One region of the Vibrio sp. Of14-4 genome, then DNA from elsewhere that is predicted to be linked to it. Evidence: riboswitches for the same ligand, from Rfam matches in the RefSeq annotation. Region 1 holds a riboswitch; the other holds the start of a gene.
The links. Region 1 has a riboswitch for lysine ahead of MHN79_RS01215 (Na+/H+ antiporter NhaC family protein). Riboswitches for the same ligand answer to the same signal wherever they lie in the genome.

Region 1 (13,892 bases):
CCAAGAGATCAGAATTCACGCAGTGCTTAGCTGAGATATTAAATGATATTGTAAAACTATCGCTCAGTAACTTTTGATGAGGCGAAATCTGATCGCTCACCTGAGTCATAATTGATTGAGTCATTGGTATGATTAGGCCAGTCTCTTCCGCTAGAGGGATGAACAAATCAGGGCGGACAAGACCTTCTTGTGGGTCATCCCAACGCATTAATACTTCAGCACCGACAATCCTGTATTGGCGGTCAACGTAGGGCTGAATATAAGGGACAAACTCTTTGCTATGAATAGCTCGTTCTATCTTGTCCTTCATGGAATCGGGTTTTCCGGTAACCCAGTAGGTATACCAAGCGATTGCTGCGCAAAAGAGTATCAAAATAGCCATTGCGGTCTGCTTATGAGATACCATAAAGTCTAAATAGTCGTCATGTGATAACCATACACCCAAGGAGTATGGATAATGTTTGGAGTTGACTACTAAGGTGCTTTTTATCGGGCTTGTACTGACTTTACCTGTTTTATCTATCCAAGAATCGCCAATTTGTAAGTGAATCAATCTTTCTTGGCTAGTCAAGGTCAAAATATTTTTTAGGTAATAGCCAGCAACAGAAGAAGCAACGCTCACATTGCCATGAGTCATTACAAAACTAAGGGCAGGCTCCTTTGGATTGATAGGGGAGCTTGGTATAAGGACTAAAGAGTTATCAACCAGCCTATAATCGGGTAACGGAGAGTCAACTTTTCCAAGTAACGAACTGCAATATATTCGTCCATCTTTGATCAAAGTTATCATTCTAACATCGGGGATGATGACAACTAAGTCTCGAATATAAGGCAAAACCTCATCGCACTGCCCATGAGTAAACGGGTATGCTCTTTGAGCCGCAGCGTCCGCATTCCACAAAAGTCTATCAAGTAATACAATGCCAGATTGGAGCGAACGATTGGTTTCACGCTGTAGGCTGTCCTGTGCCAAAGCAAATAGAAGAATAGTACCAAGAACAACAGGTAGTAAGAATGCAAAAGAGGTAAGAACAAATCGTGTCAAAAGTGGGGCTGCCCTAAAGAAGTTGATCATTATCTCTTTCTCGATAATCAGTTAAGGCAATTATAGGCGTTGATTGTTTAGTATTATAAATATCAGTTGAAAATAGAACTAAATAAGTTGCTATTTACCCCCTACCCACATGTTGCATAGGCAGAAGATAAATAGCTTAAGTCACAGAAAAACAAGTCTAGAGTGAAAGTTAGGTAAAAACACCGTTAACCATGACGCTGCTTTAATTTGTTAATGACATCGTTCATTGAGAGGCCCTGATCCTGAAGTAATACCATAAGGTGATACACCAAATCTGCAGATTCACAGACCAACTCGGACTTGTCTCCCGATGTCGCAGCTAACGCGACCTCAACCCCTTCTTCACCCACTTTTTGCGAAATACGCTTAGTTCCTTTAGCGTAAAGGCTTGCCGTATAGGAAGATTCCGGATCGGCATTTTTTCTCGCTTCAAGCAAGCGCTCCAGTTGATTAAGCCATACCATTTGTGACTCTTCTTGAGGATCAATATCCCAACAAGTGGTGTTGCCTAAGTGACATGTAGGGCCAATAGGTTCAACTTTAACGAGCAGGGTGTCGTTATCACAATCTAAGGAAATATTAACCAGCTGTAACACATTGCCCGATGTCTCTCCTTTAGTCCAAAGGCGCTCCTTAGTTCGGGAGAAAAACGTTACCTTGCCTGTTTCGGCGGTTTTAGCCAACGCCTCCTGATTCATGTACCCCATCATAAGTACTTGGCTGGAACAAAAGTCCTGTATGATCGCGGGCACAAGTCCATCGACTTTACTCCAGTTGATTCGCTCGATTAGCAAGCTGGCTTCTTCCACTTTAAATGTCATAGCCGTACCTCAATACCCTGTTGTTTTAAATATTGTTTCAATTCACCAATATTAATCACTTGTTTATGGAAAACGGAGGCCGCTAACGCACCATCAACACTCGCTTCTAGATAGGCCTTAGCAAAGTGCTCCATTGTACCTGCCCCACCCGAGGCTATAAGTGGCACATTACACACCTGACGTACCATGTTGAGCTGCTCTATATCGTAACCATTTCGCACACCATCTTGGTTCATCATGTTAAGTACGATTTCGCCCGCACCTCGCTTTTGCACTTCTTGAACCCAATCACGAGTTTCCCACAACGTGGCCTTTGTGCGTTGTTCGTCACCGGTATACTGATAAACCTGATATCGACCTGAGGTTTTATCAAAATACGAGTCGATGCCGACCACGATGCACTGAACACCAAACTTATCCGCCAGTTCAGTAATCAATTCCGGCTTTGCTAGTGCGGGAGAGTTGATGGAAACTTTATCAGCACCAAACTCTAATATTCTCGAAGCATCTTGCGACGATTTAATACCACCAGCGACACAGAAAGGGATATCAATCACTTCAGCAACTCTCGCTACCCAGCTCTTATCCACTACACGGCCATCACTTGAAGCGGTGATATCGTAAAACACCAACTCGTCCGCTCCTTCTTCAGCGTATCGTTTTGCCAAAGGCACAATGTCGCCAATGATCTCATGGTTACGAAACTGAACACCTTTGACAACCTGCCCATCACGAACATCAAGACATGGGATTATTCGCTTTGCCAGCATGCAAATGCCTCCTCTGTTGTAAACTTACCATCAAGCAACGCACGACCAACAATCACGCCTGCCACACCACAGCCTTTCAAGGCTTCGATATCAGCAAGTGAACCTATTCCCCCTGAAGATTGAAACTGTACCTGCGGATACTGTTTACATAAATCAACATAAAGCTCAACGTTTGAGCCTTGCAAAGTGCCATCACGTGAAATATCGGTACACAGAACATGTTTTAAGCCCACTTTTAAGAAGTCTTCAATAAGCGCCTCAATGGTTACGCCAGAGTCTTCTTGCCAGCCGGAAACTGCTACCTTACGTACTCCATCTTGATCGATATTGATATCCAAAGCGAGAACGATTTTTTCAGCGCCATAGTTTTCCATCCAACCTTTTACCAGATCAGGTTGTTTAACTGCCGTCGAGCCAACAACAACTCGCTGCGCTCCTGCCTCTAGCAAATCCACGACATCTTGCTCGGTGCGAACACCGCCACCAATTTGAATATTTGCTGGAGTACTTGAAAGCAGCTTCGCAATCAAATCAAGCTGACGCGCAGCCGTATCTTTTGCGCCAGTCAGATCAACTAGGTGAAGCCAATTTGCACCCGCTTGGTGGTATAAGTTAAATTGTTCCACTGGATCCACTTTGTATTCGGTCACTCGACCATAATCACCTTGATAAAGGCGAACCACCTGTCCTTCGATTAAATCAAGAGCTGGAATAATCACAATCAATCCCTTTTATAGTTCTAAGAAGTTTTGGATAAGCTTTGCCCCTGCTTTCGAAGAGCGTTCAGGGTGAAACTGGACACCAAAATAGTTGCCGCTTTGCACCGCTGCTGAAAAAGGGCTGCCATAATCACTTTCAGCTATCGTGTCACTGCCGACTGGCATTGCAAAGCTGTGTACAAAGTAGAAATATTCCCCTTCTTCAATACCTTTAAATAAGGGATGACCTGTTTTAGCAGATACTGTATTCCAGCCCATATGAGGTAAAGGCAAATCGTCTGCCTCGAGCCGAATCACCTCGCTATCACAAAGTCCAAGACACTCAACAAACTCATCTGCTTTCTGGCCTTTTTCTTGAGAGGCCTTGGCCAAAAGTTGCATCCCTAAACAGATACCCAGAAGCGGCTTTTCGACTTGTTTAACCAAGCGGACAAGATCACGTTGTTGAAGGTTTTTCATCGCTTCACTTGCGGTGCCAACTCCGGGTAAAAACAATTTATCGGCCGATAACACAACCTGAGGATCACTTGAAATAGTCACTGGGTAACCCAGGCGTTCGATGGCAAACTTTACCGACGACACGTTGGCACAACCTGTATCGATAATAACCACTTTCTGTTCTTTCACTGCATGGTTCTCCTTCAAAGTACGCCTTTACTACTGGGTAACTCAGTACCTTCAACTTTAATCGCTTGGCGAACTGTGCGGCCAAAAGCTTTAAACAGACTTTCAACAATGTGGTGGTCGTTGTCGCCAGATGAAGAAAGATGTAGCGTACAAGCTAGTGTGTCTGTTAACGACCTGAAAAAGTGTCCAACCATTTCAGTAGATAAATCTCCTACTTGTTCACGGCTAAACTTCGCATCGAACTTCAAGTAAGGACGACCAGACAAGTCCAACGCGCATTGGGCCAAACACTCATCCATGGGTAAACTGAAGCCAAATCGACCAATACCACGTTTATCACCCAAGGCTTCTTTCAGTGCTTGTCCCAAAGCTAAAGCGGTATCTTCTACTGTGTGGTGATCGTCAATATGCAAATCACCATCGACTTTACACGCCATCTGAAACCCGCCGTGTGTCGCAATTTGATCCAGCATGTGATCAAAAAAGCCTAGTCCGGTTGAAATATCATTGCTTCCTTGCTGATCAAGGTTAACCGCAACTTTGATATCTGTTTCTTTAGTGGTGCGCACTACTTCTGCAACGCGTGCTTTGATAGTTAAGTCGTTGACAATCTGCTGCCAGCCCATTGTCTGTGGATTATATTGAATGCCTCTGATGGCCATATTTTCTGCTAATTGCAAATCCGTCTGACGATCACCAATAACAACTGAGTTCTGAAAATCAACCTTGCCTGCTCTGAGATACTCTTTAACAAGCCCTAGTTTGGGTTTGCGACACGAACAGTTGTCATGTTCAAAGTGTGGGCAAATCAGCACATCATCAAACTTTACCCCTTGAGATTCGAAGATGTCCATCATCATAGTATGTGGTCCATCGAAATCTTCTTGTGGGTAACTGTCTGTACCTAACCCATCTTGGTTGGTGACCATAACAAGACGATACCCCGCCTCTTGCAAGGACAATAAACTTGGAATGACAAAGGGCTCAAACTTGAGTTTGTCTAATCTATCTACCTGAAAATCAGTAGGTGGTTCTACTATCAAGGTTCCATCACGGTCGATAAAAAGGATTTTTTGTTGTTTGCTCACTCGAATTTCCTTATTGCAATTTTTAGCGCTCACCTTTAGTCAACGCACTTTATTTTTTCACTAACTATGAGTAGTAATTTCTTATAAAACCGAGCGTTTTTTCACACTCATCACGGTTACCAACACTGATACGCACACAGTTCTCAATCGGTGAATTGCGTAAAATAACACCTGTGTCCCATGCCGCTTTGAATAGGGCATCGCCATCTGGAAACTTAACCAATAAATAGTTACCCCAGCCTTCAAATACCTCTAGGCCCGAAATCATAGATAAGCCAACTTGCAAATAAGCGCGGTTGGCATTCAAATCCAGCACTTGGAATTTGGTTCGTGCTAAGCCCGCTTCAGACAGTGCTTGTGTGGCGATTTCGGAAACAGGAACTGGAACTGGGTATGGCGCAATGACTTTGAGCAGCACCTTGATTAGGTCTTGATTTGCTAGGGTAAATCCACAGCGCAGTCCTGCAAGAGCAAATGCCTTGGATAAAGTGCGCAAAATGGCCAGATTTGAGTATTGAGACAGCAAATCAACCGTTGAAGCTTCGGGACAAAAGTCAATGTAGGCCTCATCCATGACAACAATGGCACGCTCTTTAGTCATCTCAAGAAGTGCTACTATGTCTTCACGCTTAACTAAGTTCCCTGTCGGGTTGTTTGGAGAGCAAATAAAAATCAGTTTCACCTTGTCTAAGTTAGCTTCGATCTTGGTTAAATCGAGTTGCCAATCTGATGTCAACGGCACTATTTTTTGCTCAACTCCCATGGTTTCAGCACTGATTGAGTACATACCGTAAGTCGGTGGACAGTATAAAATCGCATCTTCTCTTGGCTCACAAAAAGCGCGCATTAGTAGCTCGATCCCTTCGTCGGCTCCACGAGTGGTAATGGTCTGCTCAGGCCTTACCCCAGCATAAGCGGCATAGGCAGAAATGAGCTCGTTAGGCTGGCACTCACTATAGCGATTAAGACGTGCAAAATCGGTTTTATATTCGTTATTGAATGGTGACTCGTTGGCATTGAGCCACACATCACCACTTCCCCCTATTCTGCGAGCAGACATATAGGGAGTAAGAGTTTGGATTTGTTTTCTTGCTAACTTTTCCATTGTGATTATCCTTTAGACTTCAATTTTTCGACTCGAATAGTCACTGCACGTTTATGAGCATCTAAGCCTTCCGCCTCTGCCATGGTTATCACAGTAGGGGCGAGATTTTTCAAGCCTTCAGCAGATAGCTCCTGTACTGTCATACGCTTAGAAAAGTCCGATAATCCAAGGCTCGAGTGCGTGCGGGTGTAACCATAAGTTGGAAGCACATGATTGGTTCCAGACGCATAGTCACCTGCTGATTCTGGGGACCAGTCACCAAGAAATATCGAACCCGCGTTATCAAGCAAAGGAAGAAGCTCGCGAGGATTTTTAGTCTGAACGATTAAATGCTCAGGACCGTAGTAATTGGATATTGATACAGCTTGGGTTAAAGACTCCGCGATAATCACTAGGCTAGACGCGAGCGCTTGTTCTGCAATTTCAGCACGAGGTAAATCTGTCAGTTGACGCCTAATTGCATCTGTAACTTGATCGGCAATAATTGGCGATGGTGTTACAAGCACTACCTGGGAATCGGGTCCATGTTCTGCCTGACTCAATAAGTCTGCCGCAACAAAGTCGGCTTCAGCACTTTCATCTGCAATAACAAGCACCTCTGAAGGCCCCGCTGGCATATCAATTGATGCTCCGCGAAAATCATTACTCACTTGACGTTTCGCTTCTGTCACATACGCATTACCCGGACCAAAAATTTTATCGACTTTTGAGACTGTCTCTGTACCGTATGCCATGGCCGCGATAGCTTGGCCACCACCCACATTGTAAACCTCATCAATACCACAGAGTTTAGCAACATAAAGGATCTCATCCGCAATCGGTGGTGGAGAGCAAAGCACCACTTTACGACAACCAGCAATCTTTGCTGGAACGCCCAGCATCAATACCGTTGAAGGTAATGGTGCGCTACCACCAGGTATGTACAGACCAACTTTCTGGATCGGGCGTGAAACTTGTTCGCACACTACTCCCGGTTGGGTTTCTACTTTAATTGGTTGTGGTTTTTGCGCGGTATGAAATTTGGAAATATTTGAGTAAGCCTGTTCAAGTGCTGCTTTCATTCGAGAGGATAAGCGTTGTGAGGCTTGTTCAATATCTTGAGAAGCGACTCGTATTGATTCAGGTTTAATACGGTCAAACTGTTCAGTAAGGGAAAATAACGCCTTATCACCGTCAGCCTTAACTTGCTCAATAACATTTGAAACAGCAGCGGTAATGCTCGCTCCATCGAGCATGGCAGGACGCTTCAAAATAGAATCTTGCTGTACTTGGCTTAAAGCTTCCCAGACAACGGTTTTCATTGCAACTACCCCATCATTTTTTCAATTGGCAGAACAAGGATTGAGCTGGCGCCCAGCTCTTTGAGCTGCTCCATCGTTTCCCAGAACAGGTTTTCCGTACTCACTAAGTGAATCGCAACTTTTTCTTTATCGGATGAGAGAGGAAGAACGGTTGGATCCTCAGCACCCGGAAGTAAGGCTTTTACCTGCTCTAACTGACCTACTGGTGCATGTAGCATGATATATTTTGATTCTTTAGCTTGTTGAACCCCTTGCATTCGCGTGAGAAGTTTTTCGATCAACGCTGTCTTATCTGCTTCAAAATCCCCCACACGCTGAATTAAAGTGGCTTTGGACTCAAAAATCACCTCTGCTTCCTTTAGTCCATTAGCTTCTAACGTTGCGCCTGTTGAGACAAGATCAGCAATCGCATCGGCTAAACCTGCTCGCGGTGCAACCTCGACCGATCCGGTTAACATGCAGGTGGAAAACGGAACACCTTGCTTATCCATATAGGCCTTAAGAAGTTGCGGGTAGGTGGTCGCAATACGCTTACCTGCCAGATCTTGAGGGCCGCTGTATTCTTCATCTTTATCGATTGCGATAGAGAGGCGGCAACCACCAAAATCTAGTCGGCGAAGTGGGATAAATTCACATGGTTCGCCAAGTGCTCGTCGATCTAAACGAACCTCCTCTAGTTCATTCTCACCAATAAAGCCAAGGTCTACGACACCATCCATAATTAAGCCGGGGATGTCATCATCACGAACAAGCAAAAGGTCGATTGGCATGTTCAAAGAGTGGACAACCAGACGCTCTCCCATGATATTGAACTTAACACCGCACTTTTTAAGTAGCTCTTGGCATTCTCTGCTCAAACGACCTTTTTTCTGAATCGCTATTCTCAAACGTTGTGTTGTCATTACTCGTTTCCCTGTATAAATCAAATCTTAAATCGTAAAAACCAAAAAACCCTCGGGAGTTATCTCCCGAGGGTTGAAATCTTGTGTTAGCGATTTATTCCTCCGGGAGCTTCTTGCCTCCCGGGTATGCGCACATCTCCCGAAAGACTAGTCTGGGTGATGATGGTGATGAATGTTCATTGTATAATTGCGCATACTTATATATTGTTCAGTTGGCTTGCTTAACAACCACCCTACCCAAGGATGATTTATTTTTCAACTAAAAATTAAAGATTTTTTGAATTTGTCTTATACAAATAAAAAGGGAGCATTTGCTCCCTTAAAAACTTTAAGTTCAATTATGCGTCTGGGCAACTCGCCATCTTAGTTTTAGACAAAGAAGACAGCAAAACACACACAGCAATAAAAGTCACAAAAGATGCCAAAAATGAAATGCCAATCGATGCTGTCATTCCAAGCGAAATGAAACCAACGCATGATACAGCAGCGACTGAAAGCGCATAGGGCAACTGTGTAGACACATGATCGATGTGATCACAACGCGCACCTGTTGATGACAATATCGTGGTATCAGATATCGGAGAGCAGTGATCACCAAAAACTGAACCAGCAAGCACAGCACTTAGCATAGGTAGCATTAAACCAATTTCTGTCGCAGCGGCCATATCACCAGCAATAGGTAACATGATACCAAAAGTGCCCCATGATGTTCCGGTTGAAAACGCCATAAGACCTGCGAGAAGGAAAAGAATAACAGGAAGCCAATGGACACCAATATTACCTTGTGCAAGAGTCGACAAATATTTACCGGTATTCATATCACCGATAATAGAGCCGATTGTCCAAGCGAATATTAGGATTAGGATCGCACCAAACATAGACTTAGCACCGATCCAAAGCGTACGAGAAATCTCACCTACGGCTATACCTTGCTTTATAACCGTGATTAATGCCAAAGCGAGTCCGACAAGACCACCATAAACCAGTGATGTTCCAACATCAGTATTTTCAAATGCACCAAGTAAAGTAAAAGGCTTACTATCAGCACTTAAAGACTGTCCTCCTGTGTAGAGCATAGATGCAACGGTCGCAGCGATAAGAAAAACAATAGGCAGAACTAGATCAGAGACTTTGCCCTTCTCACTTTGAGTGATATCGAGTTCTTCATTTATATCGTGAGCTTGTTGAGTGTCTTCTGCTTCTTGTTGCCCGAAACCACGACCTTGAGATGCCGCTATCTCATGTTTGCGCATTTTTCCGACATCAAGTCCAAACCAAGCAACGGCGAATACCATCAACAAAGCAAATACCGCATAAAAATTCATTGGAATCAAACGAACATATGCGCCTAAGGCGGAATATTCGGTAATCCCGTGTGAGACCAAGATACCACCTATAATCGTGATGATGTAAGCGCCCCAGCTTGATGCAGGCATAATCACACACATCGGAGCAGCGGTAGAGTCAAGAATATAAGCAAGTTTTGCTCGAGAAACGTAAAATCTATCTGTGACAGGACGAGATATAGCTCCAACTGCGAGGCTATTAAAGTAGTCATCAACAAAAATAAATACGCCTAAGAACGCAGCTAGTAGTTTTGAACCGCGTTTACTTTTGACTCTGGATTGAGCCCATTCAGCAAAAGCTAGAGTACCGCCAGATAAAGTCAGCAGTGCTGTCATCATACCCAGCAAGACTAGGAAGGCTAAAATACTCATATTCCAAGTATTTATACCGCCATCCTCAACGAATACGCTAGAAACTGTTGAGCCAACGTATCCTACTGTATTGCCAAGTGAATAGTCATTTAGAAGCGCTGCTCCTAAGATAATACCCACACCCAAAGATAAAAGGACGCGTCGAGTAATAATTGCCAAGCTCAGAGCCACTAGTGGTGGCAACAGCGATATCGGCGATGATGCAAAATCAATTAAATTCATGATCTTCAAAAACCAGTAATTAATGGTTAGAGATCTACTGCAGACTGATTGAAGGATTAATTCCAGAACAATAAGTGGCGGACGAAGCAAAAGATATTAGTTGACCTATCTTTAGCCCTACAGTAGCGCTCCATAGTGTTAAAAGTAATAGACTATGGCAGTGTTACCCCTTTCGGGTGCAACCCCAGCAAGCTCCTTTGATATGGAAACCCACTTCGGCAAAACAACCTTTCACGCTTGTTCATTGGCATCACCCCAACAAGCCCTACTTATTTGCCCTGCTCCTCTACCGCGATGATTGGGATTTGAAGCTAAAATTAGCAAAAAACCACGACAATTTAACAAAACCATCACAACGCATCGCTTCAGGTGCTCGCTATTGTACTTATCTAGGCCTTGATTTCAATAGAGTCAGCAAAATAACAAGTGTACCCAATATCAGGTTGTTAGTAAGTTTTTAATAGTTCATACATATTATTAATAGCTGCTATAATAACGAGCTGATTCATGTGATTAGAAAAACATCTTTGTTAATTATGCAATTAGTCTCTATTTCATATTTTTTCAGGCAAAGATATGAATAATAGAGTGTAAAAAAGTAATTTACTGAAAAATTCTTAGTGCAGTGATAACGATCATCAAACTGGGTAGCACTAAATAACATGTTTGTATAAATAAATATCACTCTATTATGAAACTTATTGGCAATAAGTATTGTCATAATCACAAAAGCTTCGATATTTTATGTAACAAATTTTAATCAGTTAATAAGAAAGGTCTCATTATTCTAATGTTAAGGCATTAAATAATAACTTTTTATAAGAATTTAACTATAAAATATTGTATTGCAGATAATACGGGTTTAATATTTATTCCATCGACTCCTTAATTAAGTGAGAAACTATATGTCGGAACTAACAAAAACTTTATTAAACATTCGTAGCCTACGTGCATTTGCTCGTGAGCTAACACTGGAACAGCTAGAAGAAGCCCTAGACAAACTATCAACTGTTGTCTCAGAGCGCAAAGAAGCAGAGGAAGCCGAGTTAGCGGAAAAAGCTGCACAAGAAGCTAAGCTAGCGGATATTGCTGAACAAATTAAACAGTTAGGGCTAGATAAAAACATGGTTATATCTGCATTAGCTGGAGAGTCTGCAGGTAAGCAGAAATCTAAGCGCGCACCGCGTCCTGCTAAATACAAGTATGTAGACAGTAACGGTGAGAAGAAAACTTGGACTGGCCAAGGTCGTACGCCTTCTGCAATTCAGGAAAAATTAGATGCTGGCAAATCTCTGGATGATTTCCTAATCTAATTACATATATAAATAAACTTTAAATATGTGATTTTATAATATAAAAAAGCCTCATTTGTATGAGGCTTTTTTATTGCCATCAATATGTTAGCGTTCCCAGTACGCTTCTTCTAAACTGTCTTCTCGCTCGGGTAATCCTCTCGATAAACGCGGAGAATGTTGTACTAGCACTTCATAACTAGCGCGATTAGAATATTTGCAAACCTGTGAAAATGACGAATAAGTCAAAAAAGTATGAGCATGCTTACTAGAATTAGGCACATTTTCTCTATGGTGTTTATTTGCTGCCATATCATGTAATAAAGCAGAAAGTGCAGCATCTCCTGCACCATTTGTATTCTTAATTTTCTCAGGCCCACCCATATAAGGTGATATATGAGAATAAACCTTAATTGGATTTTCACATGCTGCCTTTTCAGCTGGTCGACTAAATTCATAACGATTGAATTCAGCAATACTTCCAGGGAGCAAAGGAAGAGAGGTTTGACGTTTAGCTGCATCTTCTGTGTAACCAGCCATAAATAATCCGACCGGTCCCGCAGTACACAATACTAAATCGACCCATTCCAAAGCTTTATCGGAAGCAACAAGCGGATCAGACTCTCCGGTCAATGCTTCAGCTTCATCTTCATTCATGGCCACTACACTTACATGGTCTCGTAAAAACGCTTGCCAAAATATAGGATCATTCTGGATAACATATTTTGTCCCCAAGGTTAGTACAACCGGAACGTTATACTTTTTCGCATACTCAATAGCTTTCATTGTTGCATTCGGCATAGGATCGCCTTCTTTGCAACGAACTAAGTAAGATGTCAGCACTAATGCCGATGCATTTTTGAATATAGACTCAGGGATATTATTTGCATGAAGCTGATTCATCTGGCCTTCACTAATTGCGAAGGTCCTCTCACCATCATCTGAAATTAATGCAAAGCACCTTCCTATTGCACCATCAACACCCTGTAAATAGTTAAGGTCCATACGGCTAGAGGTATTACACAAATAGCGATAACCATAACTACCAATTTTAATATCCTGACTCATCACTCCCAAAAGTGTTGAGCGATCATCGGCAAGGACTGAATAATTATGAAGAGTATTACCTATGGTACCACCAGCGTACTCATTCGTAATTAAATTGTTTTCTTTCAACTCGTTATAGAGAGCTTCCGCTGTATCATCATCAATAACTAATGAGTGCCCTTTACTCAACTTATATCTATCAATAAGTTCCGAGTCCACTTTGGCTTCAATATCTACCAAAGTTTGATCAATACCAATAATGTGTGTACTCGATACCTTCTTACTTTGTTGAGACTGGCTAACCAGAGGATCACGTGTATGGACAGGAAAATAATGTTTAGATTTTCGTTGACCTGGGAACTTCATAGCAAATTTTTCTGAGTAAGGGATGAAAAAGGGTTTGGATTCTACCTTGCGCGATCAGATGCAGCAACCTTTCAATTGTAGCAAACGTTTGCATTATTAATAAAATAATAAATCACCGAATTCTACTGGCTTGCTTTGGCGAAAGTTAACGCTCCCCATGAACTATCAACTAAGAAATGAACGGTGTTTTCAACCGAGAAACTGTCACCCGCTAACGCTTTCTGTTAAGATTTGCCTCCAGTTAATTTGTGTGGTGTTTTGAAATGTCTCAGAACTATACTGACAACAGTAAAAAGAAAGTCATCGTGGGCATGTCTGGCGGTGTCGACTCATCCGTTTCCGCTTTTCTTCTCAAACAACAAGGCTATCAAGTAGAAGGCTTGTTCATGAAAAACTGGGAGGAAGATGATAACGAGGAATACTGTACAGCAGCCGAAGACTTAGCAGATGCGCAAGCGGTTTGTGACAAGTTGGGTATCTACCTACATAAAATTAACTTTGCTGCGGAATATTGGGACAATGTCTTTGAGTACTTTTTATCAGAATATAAAGCTGGACGTACTCCAAATCCTGACATCCTCTGCAACAAGGAAATAAAATTCAAAGCGTTTTTAGAATTTGCCGACGAGGTGCTTGATGCAGACTACATTGCAATGGGCCATTACGTGCGCCGGACGTTTTCAGACAATGTAGACGAAGTAAAAATGCTTCGTGGTTTAGACTCTAATAAAGATCAGAGCTATTTCCTATATACACTCAGCAATGAGCAAGTTGCTCGTAGCCTTTTTCCTGTTGGTGAATTAGAAAAGCCAGAAGTGCGAAGAATAGCAGAAGAGCAA
Region 2 (9,473 bases), on a different contig from region 1:
CTGACCCTTATTATCGACACGTCACTAAGTTCAGTTTCTATCAAGCTTCATTATCAACTTTGTTGAGTATTGGACTGGCTATTCCCGTTGCTCATGCTTTGTATCGAAATTCATTTGTTGGTAAGCAGTGGGTACTCAAGCTCTTTTCCTCCACTTTAGTATTGCCTGTGTTGGTTGGAATATTTGGCTTGGTGTCTATCTATGGCAATAAAGGCTTAATAGTTGAACTACTTGATTGGATTGGGTTTGCAGCGCCATTTTCTATTTACGGCCTTAAAGGCATTCTACTTGCCCATGTATTTTTTAATTTGCCCTACGCCAGTCGATTATTACTTATGGCACTAGAGTCTATTCCTTGTGAGCAGCACAAACTTTGTGCTCACCTTGGAATGACACATTGGCATAAATTTAAATGGATAGAATGGCCTAGGCTGCGTCAGCAGCTACCTCATGTACTTGGTCTGGTGTTTATGCTGTGTTTTACCAGTTTTGCGACTGTAATGGCACTGGGGGGAGGTCCCAAATCAACCACCATTGAATTGGCTATCTATCAGGCGATAAAGTTTGACTTTGACTTGCAAGCTGGAGCGATTTTGGCGTTATGGCAAATGCTTTTGTGCAGCCTTATTGCTTTCGCTGTGCATCGCTTGGCAAGGCCTATTTCGGTGACAGCTTCGACGCAAATTAGCGACCATTTCTCTCTATCCGCTTCGTGGAGATCTCGCATATGGGATGGCTTTTGGATTATCTTTAGCCTTTTGTTGGTGATACCACCACTGTTTATGGTGGTGTGGAGTGGATTAAATGCCCAAGCGGTCAAGGTGCTTAGCGACCCAGCGTTTTGGAATGCTTTGTGGACATCGTGCAAGATAGCGCTGTTGGCAAGTGGTTTTGCTCTTTTCGTTGGCATTGCTATTTTGTTGACCAGTCGACGTCTGAGGTTGAATACCAAAGCCCGTTTTGCTGATCAAATTGAACTGATCGGAACCATTATTCTAGTCACACCAAGTTTGGTTATTGCGACTGGAGTGTTTTTATTACTGCGAAGTTTTACGGATGTTTTCAGCCTAGGTTTTGTGGTGGTGGTGATGGTTAACGCTTTGATGGGATTGCCCTATGTGATCAAAACCCTATCCCAACCTATGTTGCATATTGAGCAACAATATCAATATTTGTGTGCCAGCCTTGGTATCAAAGGTTGGCAACGTTTTCGATTGATTGAGTGGCGAGCACTGCGCAGGCCACTGGCTCATGCATTTGCTATCAGTTTTATGTTTGCGATCGGCGATCTTAGCGCTATTGCTTTGTTTGGCAGCCAAGAGTTTCGGACTTTACCGCTGTATTTGTTCCAATTATTAGGAAGCTATCAAATTGCAGCAGCAGCTGTGGTTTCTCTTACTCTGTTGATTTTGAGTCTAGGTTGCTTTGCTTTGATAGAAAGCTTGTTCAAAGCTAACTCTAAGGTGAAATATGCTCACGTTTAAAGATGTTTGTTACCATTACCAACAAGATACCTTCCTGTTTGAATTAGATATTCAGCAGGGAAGCCGAGTTGCTGTTATGGGCCCAAGTGGTGCTGGTAAATCAACCTTATTGGCTCTCGCAGCGGGTTTTATACAACCAAAAAGTGGTGAAATTGTTGCTAATGGAGAGGATATTGTAAAACTTGAACCTTATCAGCGGCCATTTGCATTCTTGTTTCAAGAGCATAATTTGTTCGCTCACCTTAGCGTAAGAGAGAATATCGGTTTAGGCTTACATCCTGGCTTGAAGCTGAGCCAAGAGCAGCGTTTTATGGTTGAGCAAGCCGCCAAGCAGGTTGGTATCGACGAGTATTTGGATCGTTTACCCGAGCAACTATCTGGTGGCCAGCGCCAGAGGGTGGCGTTAGCCCGATGCTTTGTCCAGCCTCATCCTATATGGCTTTTAGATGAGCCTTTTTCAGCATTAGATCCCATGTTACGTGAAGAAATGCTCGCATTGGTCAATAAACTTGCAACCGAACGCAATATTACCCTTGTGATGGTGACCCATCATCTCAGTGATGCTAGAGCCATAGGATCACATTTTGCCTATGTCGATAAAGGAAAAGTCTGGGCATCAGGCAATATTGAGGATTTAACGCCCGAGCATAAAGACCCAATATTGAGTGAGTTTGTTAAAGCAGGGCAGGGTTGAAGTACACAACTAGGGCTAGCGATTTAGCACGCTAGCCCTAACTATTTATCAAGTTTAATGCTAAGTTCGTGGAGTATTAAAACTCTTCATCGTGGAGTGCTTTGAGCACTTGGAATATCTCGCGGTACGCTTTAGCAGTCTTACCCGCACTCTTTTCTTTTACCGCTTGACGCGCTAACTGGCGTAGTCTCTGGCGATCGGCTTGTGGGTAAAGTTCCAGTACGTCAGCAATCGCGTCATCGCCTTCTGTTAGCATACGATCGCGAAGCTGCTCTAACTTATGTAAGGCAGCGGTTGCTTGCGAGTGCTTGTTACGTACTTTGTCTAATGCGGCTTGCAAAGGTTCTGGGTCTTCAAAGCGCATCAACTTGCCGATATATTGAAGCTGACGTCTGCGAGCCTCGTTTTTAAAACGTTGCGCATCTTTAATGGCGTCTGCCAAGTCTTCACTGAGCGGAAATTTTTCAAGTACAGAAGGCTTTAGATTCACTAATTCTTCGCCTAGCTTCTGCAACTCTTCCATGTCACGTTTCATCTCAGTCTTACTGACCCAAATGATTTCTTCCTCTTCTTCCCATGGCGCTTTTTGGTTCTTACGTGCCATTTTTCTGCCTTAATTTAACTGTCTATTTCTCTATTTTAACAAGAATCATGGGGAGAAAGCGAAATTCTTGTTATCCTAGGAAGAATATACCTAAAGCATGAAGAAAATATGGACGTAAAACAGCAAATTGCTCAGCAAAGCGTTGAGCTCGAAGCCGTGGTTGCAAAAGCACTCGAAATGGCTGCGCAAAAATCCGATGGTGCTGAAGTCGCGATCACAAAGAGCACTGGATTAAGTGTTTCTACTCGGATGTGTGAGGTAGAAAATGTTGAGTTTAACAGTGATGGTGCCTTAGGTATTACTGTGTTTAAAGGGCAGCGAAAGGGCAGCGCTTCGACATCTGATTTGAGTGAAAAGGCGATACAACAAACGGTTTTGGCGGCGCTTGATATCGCCAATTATACTTCCGAAGACCCTTACGCAGGCCCTGCGCCAAAAGAGCTGATGGTCAAAGAAATACCCGATCTTGATTTATTTCACCCTGATACTCCTGACCCTGATCAGGCAGCGCAAATTGCGATACGGGCTGAGCAGCAAGCGTTATCACACAGCGACAAAATCAAACAAAGTGATGGCGCCAGCTATGACAGTCACTATGGTCTAAAAGTCTATGGTAATAGCCATGGTGTGCTGGCGAGTTATGCATCAAGCCGTCACAGCACCAGCTGCTGTGTTATTGGTGAAGGCAAAAGTGGTGTGATGGAGCGTGATTACAGCTATACGGTTGCGCGCTGCAAAGACGACTTGTGGACGCCAGAATCGGTTGGCGAAAAAGCGGCAGAAAAGACAATTCGTCGTCTTGATGCGCAAAAGCTAAAAACGGGACAGTATCCGGTTATGTTTGCTGCCGACGTTGCGACTGGCTTGCTTGGTCATCTCGTGATGGCAATCAGTGGGGGAAATTTGTATCGCAAGTCTTCTTTCTTACTCGATCGTTTAGGTCAGCAGGTTTTACCTAACTGGTTCAATATTTCAGAAAAACCTCATGTGCTGAGAGGACTGGCTTCAAGCCCATTTGATAGCGAAGGTGTGATAACCCAAGATCGCGAAATTATCTCCGATGGTGTGCTATCGACCTATCTTTTGACCAGCTACGCGGCGCGCAAATTAGATATGACACCAACAGGTCATGCTGGTGGTATTCATAACTGGTACGTGCAATCAACGGGACAAGACTTTGAGCAAATGCTTAAAGAGTTAGGTACAGGCTTTTTGGTTACTGAAGTGATGGGGCAAGGTGTCAACATAGTCACTGGAGACTACTCTCGAGGAGCGGCAGGCTTTTGGGTAGAAAATGGTCAGATACAATATCCGGTTTCTGAAGTGACAATTGCCGGCAATCTTAGCTCTATGTTTGACAAAATCGCAGCAGTTGGCAGCGATATCGAAACACGCTCTCAAATTCAGACCGGTTCTATTTTGCTAGAAAGTATGAAAGTGGCAGGAGACTGATAGTCTATCGGATATATTATCCAGTGATAAAAAAGGGTTGAATGTTCAACCCTTTTTATTTCAAGTGAATTTATTCGAACAACTGACTATGCAGTCTTTGAATCGCGAGCTTAGAATCGGCTTCATTGACCAAAAAGCAAAGGTTATGTGGACTGGCTCCGTAACAAATCATTCTGAGATTAAAGTCTTCAAGCGTGCCAAAAACGTGCTTTGCATAGCCCTTACTTTCACTCATCTTGTTGCCAATTAAAGCCACCAGACACAAGTTATGTTCTACTTCAACACTGCATAATTCTTCAAGCTCTTCGCGTACATCTTGTGGCAGTTGAGGCGCACCTCCTGCGGTATCAGTTTGATCCAAAGTGAGACTCACACTGATTTCTGATGTGGTAATTAAATCAACCGAAATCTTATGTTTGGCCAAAATTTCAAACACCTTAGCCAAAAAGCCATAAGCATGAAACATACGTGCGCTGCGTAGCGTAACCATTGTTTGATTGCAGCGCAGAGCCAGTGCTCGAAATAAAGGCGAATCTTCTACTTGGTGGCGAATCCAAGTGCCACCTTGATCTGGCTGCTTGGATGAGCCTACAAATACGGGAATTTCATGACGAATTGCAGGCACTAACGTCGAAGGGTGGAGGATCTTAGCGCCAAAGTTGGCCATTTCCGACGCTTCGCTAAAACTTATCTCCGAGATAGGCGTTGCCTTAGGGGCAATGCGAGGATCAGTGGTGTAAATGCCCGGAACATCCGTCCAGATCTCAAGACCTTTAGCTTCCACGGCTTCTGCTATCAGTGCAGCGCTGTAGTCACTACCACCTCGGCCCAATGTGGTCGTATTGCCTTGCTCATCTGAGCCAATAAATCCTTGTGTAACAACGATGTGCTCTTGGCACAAAGGGACCAATTTTGACTGAGCAAGGCTGTAGATGGTGTCGAGTTCGGGTTCGGCTTTACCAAAGGCGCTGTCTGTTCGTAGCACCTCGCGAATATCAAATCTACGAGCATTAATACCACGTTCTTGCATGAGTTTAGTGAGAAGATGAGTAGACATTAACTCACCGCAAGCAACGAGATGATCGGTTAGCTTTTTACTCGGTTGAATAGAGGCGGCTTCAGCCAAACTAGTGACGGTATCAAGGATTTCATAGATGTCACTGGCGGTTTTGGTGGCATCGCCTAGCTGACTAAGTACGTTTTCGTGGATAGTGGCAAGTTGAGTGAGAAGCTGGCTTCGATGATCATTGTCTGATACGCCATTGGCCAATTCAACCAATAGATTGGTAACACCAGAACAGGCACTAATCACAACCAGCCTTGTATTTGGTCTTTGCTCGACAATCGCCGCGCAGCGACTCATGGCCTCAAAATTAGCCACACTGGTTCCACCAAACTTAGCAACATTAAAATTGCTCACAGTATTTCTCCCAAAACTTCCTGAAAATGAATAGTAATCCTTTGCTTGAAGAGAGAATGAGCGAGTCGAGGAGCTTATTATTAGGGCGACCTCAGAAGCTCTTCACCAGACTGAGCTGGTGACAGTTGATGGGACTCAACCCAAGTCAACCGACAGATCAAAACCACATTCTTGATCTACCTCGGCACTACTCCCCCTCAGTGTTATGTATTGGAGTTGTGGCTCCACAAAACACCTACCTGGGTAGTGCTCCTCTTCTGCAAAATGCATAAATACAGTGATAATAACCACCGTACCTCTTGCATTGAACGTGTTTATGAGCAGTTTGTCAACGGAAACTTTAGTTGGATAATCTCTAAAGTGGCGATGAAAACCGATAGGTTTTCTACTTATTCAAGTAACTAAAAATAGTCGTGCTAGGGCTGTGTTTATCGCTTGGAAAATAGTTGATTAACCATGACCAACCCAGCCTACCACTCGGCCAACGACTTCTCCCTGATCGATAGTTTCAAACTCTCGGTTTGCGGGAATAAATTTACCGCGATATTTACGTCTGAAGTGGAAAGTGCCACCTGCTTTAACTATCACTAAAGTGTTATCACTGGCCGATTTCATTGGCTCTACGATAATAAAGCAGCCAATAGGGTAATTGATGGCAAAGTCTGCAGAGATCATTGCAGCATCACGAACTCTGAGAGCGTAGCTTTCCGGTTTAGCGCCATTGGGGTAAAAGGTCGAACCTTGTGAATCTGGCTGCTCTTTTTCTATGTCTGCCCAACTTAGAATATTCACGCTTTTGGTGTGATAACCATGCATTTCTTCCGTTTCCATACGGGTCACGAACTCGCCCAGCGTAGTATCCATTTTTTCGAGCGCACGCACCAGCACTTGGGTGGGTAAGTCACCCTCTCCCTGCTCAAACCTTCCTATTGTTGCGCGGCTTGCGATACCGACAAAATCTTTTTGCTTTAATTTTTTCGATTTGCGTATTGCTGTAAAAACCTGATGTGCATCTGGCATATGCTTTACTCCTATTTTTGAATCTAAACGCCCAACTCAGTTGTTTTACTCTAGAAAAAGAGTCCAGTATGCCTCTGGTTTATCCCAGTGGTGCTGTTGTTATTTTTTCGCTCGATTATAAAGCATCTTAGAGTAATAAGAATGCTTTTAGAGTTTTTTTACAGATAAAATCACTTTATGACACAAAAATAGTGCTTTTGATATGCTTATTATCCGATTTTCCATAGTGATGCTAAGGGTTATAACTGTGTTTTATTTGTTCTATTGCCTATAGATATTGCTATATAAAGAGTTATTATCATCTAGTTTACTTTATCTTAGCTGTTCAAAACAAAAAACAATGCAATAAAAGGCTCAAATTTGAGTTGTTTTGTTGATTTATTGATTTTTTGGATCTAATAATGACCCCCTATTGGTTCTTTGGTTTTTGTTTGTGCTCTTAATAGACAGATTCCATATTCAGTAAGGGGGAGTAACTTGACTAATTATGACCAACAGCAACTAGAGGAAACTCGTGCTTTGATTGCGCAGGCGCTGGCCATTTATCAACCACAAAGATCAAGTGCTGGCTTTGATGGTGCTATGTATAATATCGAGCGGCGTCCTGGTTCAAGAAGGCAGGGTGAACGTATAACAGATCCACTACACATCAAAGCCTCTCGTTCCAATAAGAGCGCACGGCTGAACTGTTCAGATGATGTGTTTGAGCACTTAAGGGTGCAGAGAGTTCTCAAGTCATTGCCTTCGCATCTAGCTAAGTGGTTGATCTATAAGTACGGTGAAAGTGCGGCTGATAGTCTAGTTCCAGAGTTAGTTAGCATAGTTGAAGGAGAGCTACCTATAGAAAATTGCCGTAAGCCAACTAAAGCTAAGATTAGGAATATGGTCTTTGAGCGTTTGACACGGCGTGAGTTTGTTGACTGTTTGCAACGTAATTTATTTGAAGCAATTGGTGTTAAAAAGCAGACATACTTTCAGTGTTATGCCAAGCATAACGATAGTATCACTGATCGGTTTCAAGCTCTCGATGAGCTATCGTTACGGACTTTTCAACGACAATTTTCGAATCATTAACTTGGCACTAGTGTGTATAAAACGAAAAAAGACTCATATGTGAGTCTTTTTTTGTTGCATTACCCTGACCTTGCATGATAGTATTTTGTCATCGTCGAAGAATTGTTAAGTTTTCACGATGACCAATCTAAACTGGCCAAGCCCCTCTTATCCATATGAGGGGCTTTTTTGTGAGCATTGCAAATAGATAACTGCATGGAGTTCTTAACTCTCTCTTTTATTTAATAGATAAGAGCTATTGTTTAAGTTAGGTTAGGCTGCTATCCCTTACAATGAGAATCAAGTATCAGTGTGGTATCTATGTCCGAGCCTGCGCTATCTAGTGTGAATTCATAATACTGATAGTCAAAACTAACTGTGGAAAGATTAGGTTTCTCTATTTTTATTTAAGGCTTTTACGTATTTATTTGGAGTTATTTTTGAATTAAAAACAAAAAAAGCTCAAATATGAGTAATTTGTTGTTGCATTATCCTGACCTTGCATGATAGTATTTTGTCATCGTCGAAGATTTCCTTAGTTATCACCATAACTAGACAAGACTTATCGACTTAAGTAAGCCCCTCTCGCCGCAGAGGGGCTTTTTTATCGGTATCGCTTTAATCACCACTCACACCCTTAAGTTGTAATTTATGTTAACGAATGATGAAGAGACCAATGGCTTTTGGCTGTTTGTTGCCGTTTTTATCATTGCGAGATTAGGCGTGATGTTAAAAAAGTCAGAGAAAATCTCACCTAAGATATTTTTTGCAGAAGTGTTTATTGCTTTAGCAATGGCATTTGGGGCGTGGCACTTAGGTTTGATGCAAGGAATGACATACAGCCAAATTGTTGTTTATGGCCTTTTCGGGGCGCTTGGGCATGTTCACATCATTAGATTTACTGTTCAACAAGCCTTTCGGAAAGATGTTTAACTTTTTTATGGAGCCCAAAAATCAAGGTAGATCTCACTACCTATCAATTGGATCCTAATCACTAGGAGCTGAATCAATGGAGCATGGCGCTTTGTCCTCACCACATCTTAAAGAAGCCTGTTTTCTCGTAGGAAAAGCATTTGGAGTTCGTAATTTAGGACACTTTCTGTATGAAATTACTCAAGTTGAGTCAAAGTCAGGTCAAAGAAAAAGTAAGTTTGGTGGGGTTTGTTCAATCTCTCACTATCAATTTGGATTAATGCAACAACACCACAGATTTTACCATCATCGTAAAGTGATTCTCAACTCGCTGGGTATCGACTTGAAGTCGATTAATTTTGCTCATTTATCCAATAACCCTCATCTCTCTTTGATCATAGTCGCCGCATGGTTGCTGGCGAATATCGAACGAGTGCCGAAAAGACGCTTGGACAGGGCTAGGTTATTTTCCAAGTGGTGGAGAGCGATGCCTTGTAGTGAATACATGGAAAAAACCTGTGATTTTCAGCTGGTTTGATCAATCTGGGTTTTGAATATTAACTGCGAAAGCGCCTGCGATAACGGCGCTTTTTTTATCTGTTGAAGTGAGGCATTGAAAATGAACGACATTTCTGACCTTGGTAATTATCTTGAGCGGCTTAACGCACTGCTTACCACCACCCTTGGGCAAAGCGTAAAGGTGCAATACTCAGAGGCACCAGACAGCCAACAAGTGAATAAGCCAATTGTTAGCTTGCCGCTGCCAAGTATCGAGCAATGCAATTACTTAGCCGATGACCGTTACCAGCATCTACTCAAAGTGACAATATTGAT

Region 2: linked by a shared signal. The riboswitch ahead of lysC (lysine-sensitive aspartokinase 3) and the one ahead of MHN79_RS01215 (Na+/H+ antiporter NhaC family protein) in region 1 are both predicted to bind lysine.

Annotation. Positions count from the first base shown of each region.
Region 1 covers NZ_JAKRGI010000001.1:279,572-293,463, reverse strand. The annotation lists gene MHN79_RS01260 (EAL domain-containing protein) at 1-1,075, opposite strand, end outside; gene hisIE (bifunctional phosphoribosyl-AMP cyclohydrolase/phosphoribosyl-ATP diphosphatase HisIE) at 1,261-1,896, opposite strand; gene hisF (imidazole glycerol phosphate synthase subunit HisF) at 1,893-2,666, opposite strand; gene hisA (1-(5-phosphoribosyl)-5-[(5-phosphoribosylamino)methylideneamino]imidazole-4-carboxamide isomerase) at 2,648-3,385, opposite strand; gene hisH (imidazole glycerol phosphate synthase subunit HisH) at 3,398-4,012, opposite strand; gene hisB (bifunctional histidinol-phosphatase/imidazoleglycerol-phosphate dehydratase HisB) at 4,027-5,100, opposite strand; gene hisC (histidinol-phosphate transaminase) at 5,165-6,205, opposite strand; gene hisD (histidinol dehydrogenase) at 6,211-7,506, opposite strand; gene hisG (ATP phosphoribosyltransferase) at 7,512-8,408, opposite strand; His leader region at 8,453-8,580, opposite strand; gene MHN79_RS01215 (Na+/H+ antiporter NhaC family protein) at 8,747-10,348, opposite strand; lysine riboswitch at 10,464-10,645, opposite strand; gene MHN79_RS01210 (H-NS family nucleoid-associated regulatory protein) at 11,254-11,661, shown strand; gene MHN79_RS01205 (inosine/guanosine kinase) at 11,749-13,053, opposite strand; gene mnmA (tRNA 2-thiouridine(34) synthase MnmA) at 13,317-13,892, shown strand, end outside.
Region 2 covers NZ_JAKRGI010000025.1:26,372-35,844, forward strand. The annotation lists gene thiP (thiamine/thiamine pyrophosphate ABC transporter permease ThiP) at 1-1,484, shown strand, start outside; gene thiQ (thiamine ABC transporter ATP-binding protein) at 1,471-2,178, shown strand; gene yjgA (ribosome biogenesis factor YjgA) at 2,255-2,782, opposite strand; gene pmbA (metalloprotease PmbA) at 2,891-4,234, shown strand; gene lysC (lysine-sensitive aspartokinase 3) at 4,305-5,654, opposite strand; lysine riboswitch at 5,742-5,919, opposite strand; gene MHN79_RS18695 (LexA family transcriptional regulator) at 6,105-6,674, opposite strand; gene MHN79_RS18700 (hypothetical protein) at 7,152-7,748, shown strand; gene MHN79_RS18705 (hypothetical protein) at 8,379-8,660, shown strand; gene MHN79_RS18710 (hypothetical protein) at 8,737-9,177, shown strand; gene MHN79_RS18715 (hypothetical protein) at 9,259-9,473, shown strand, end outside.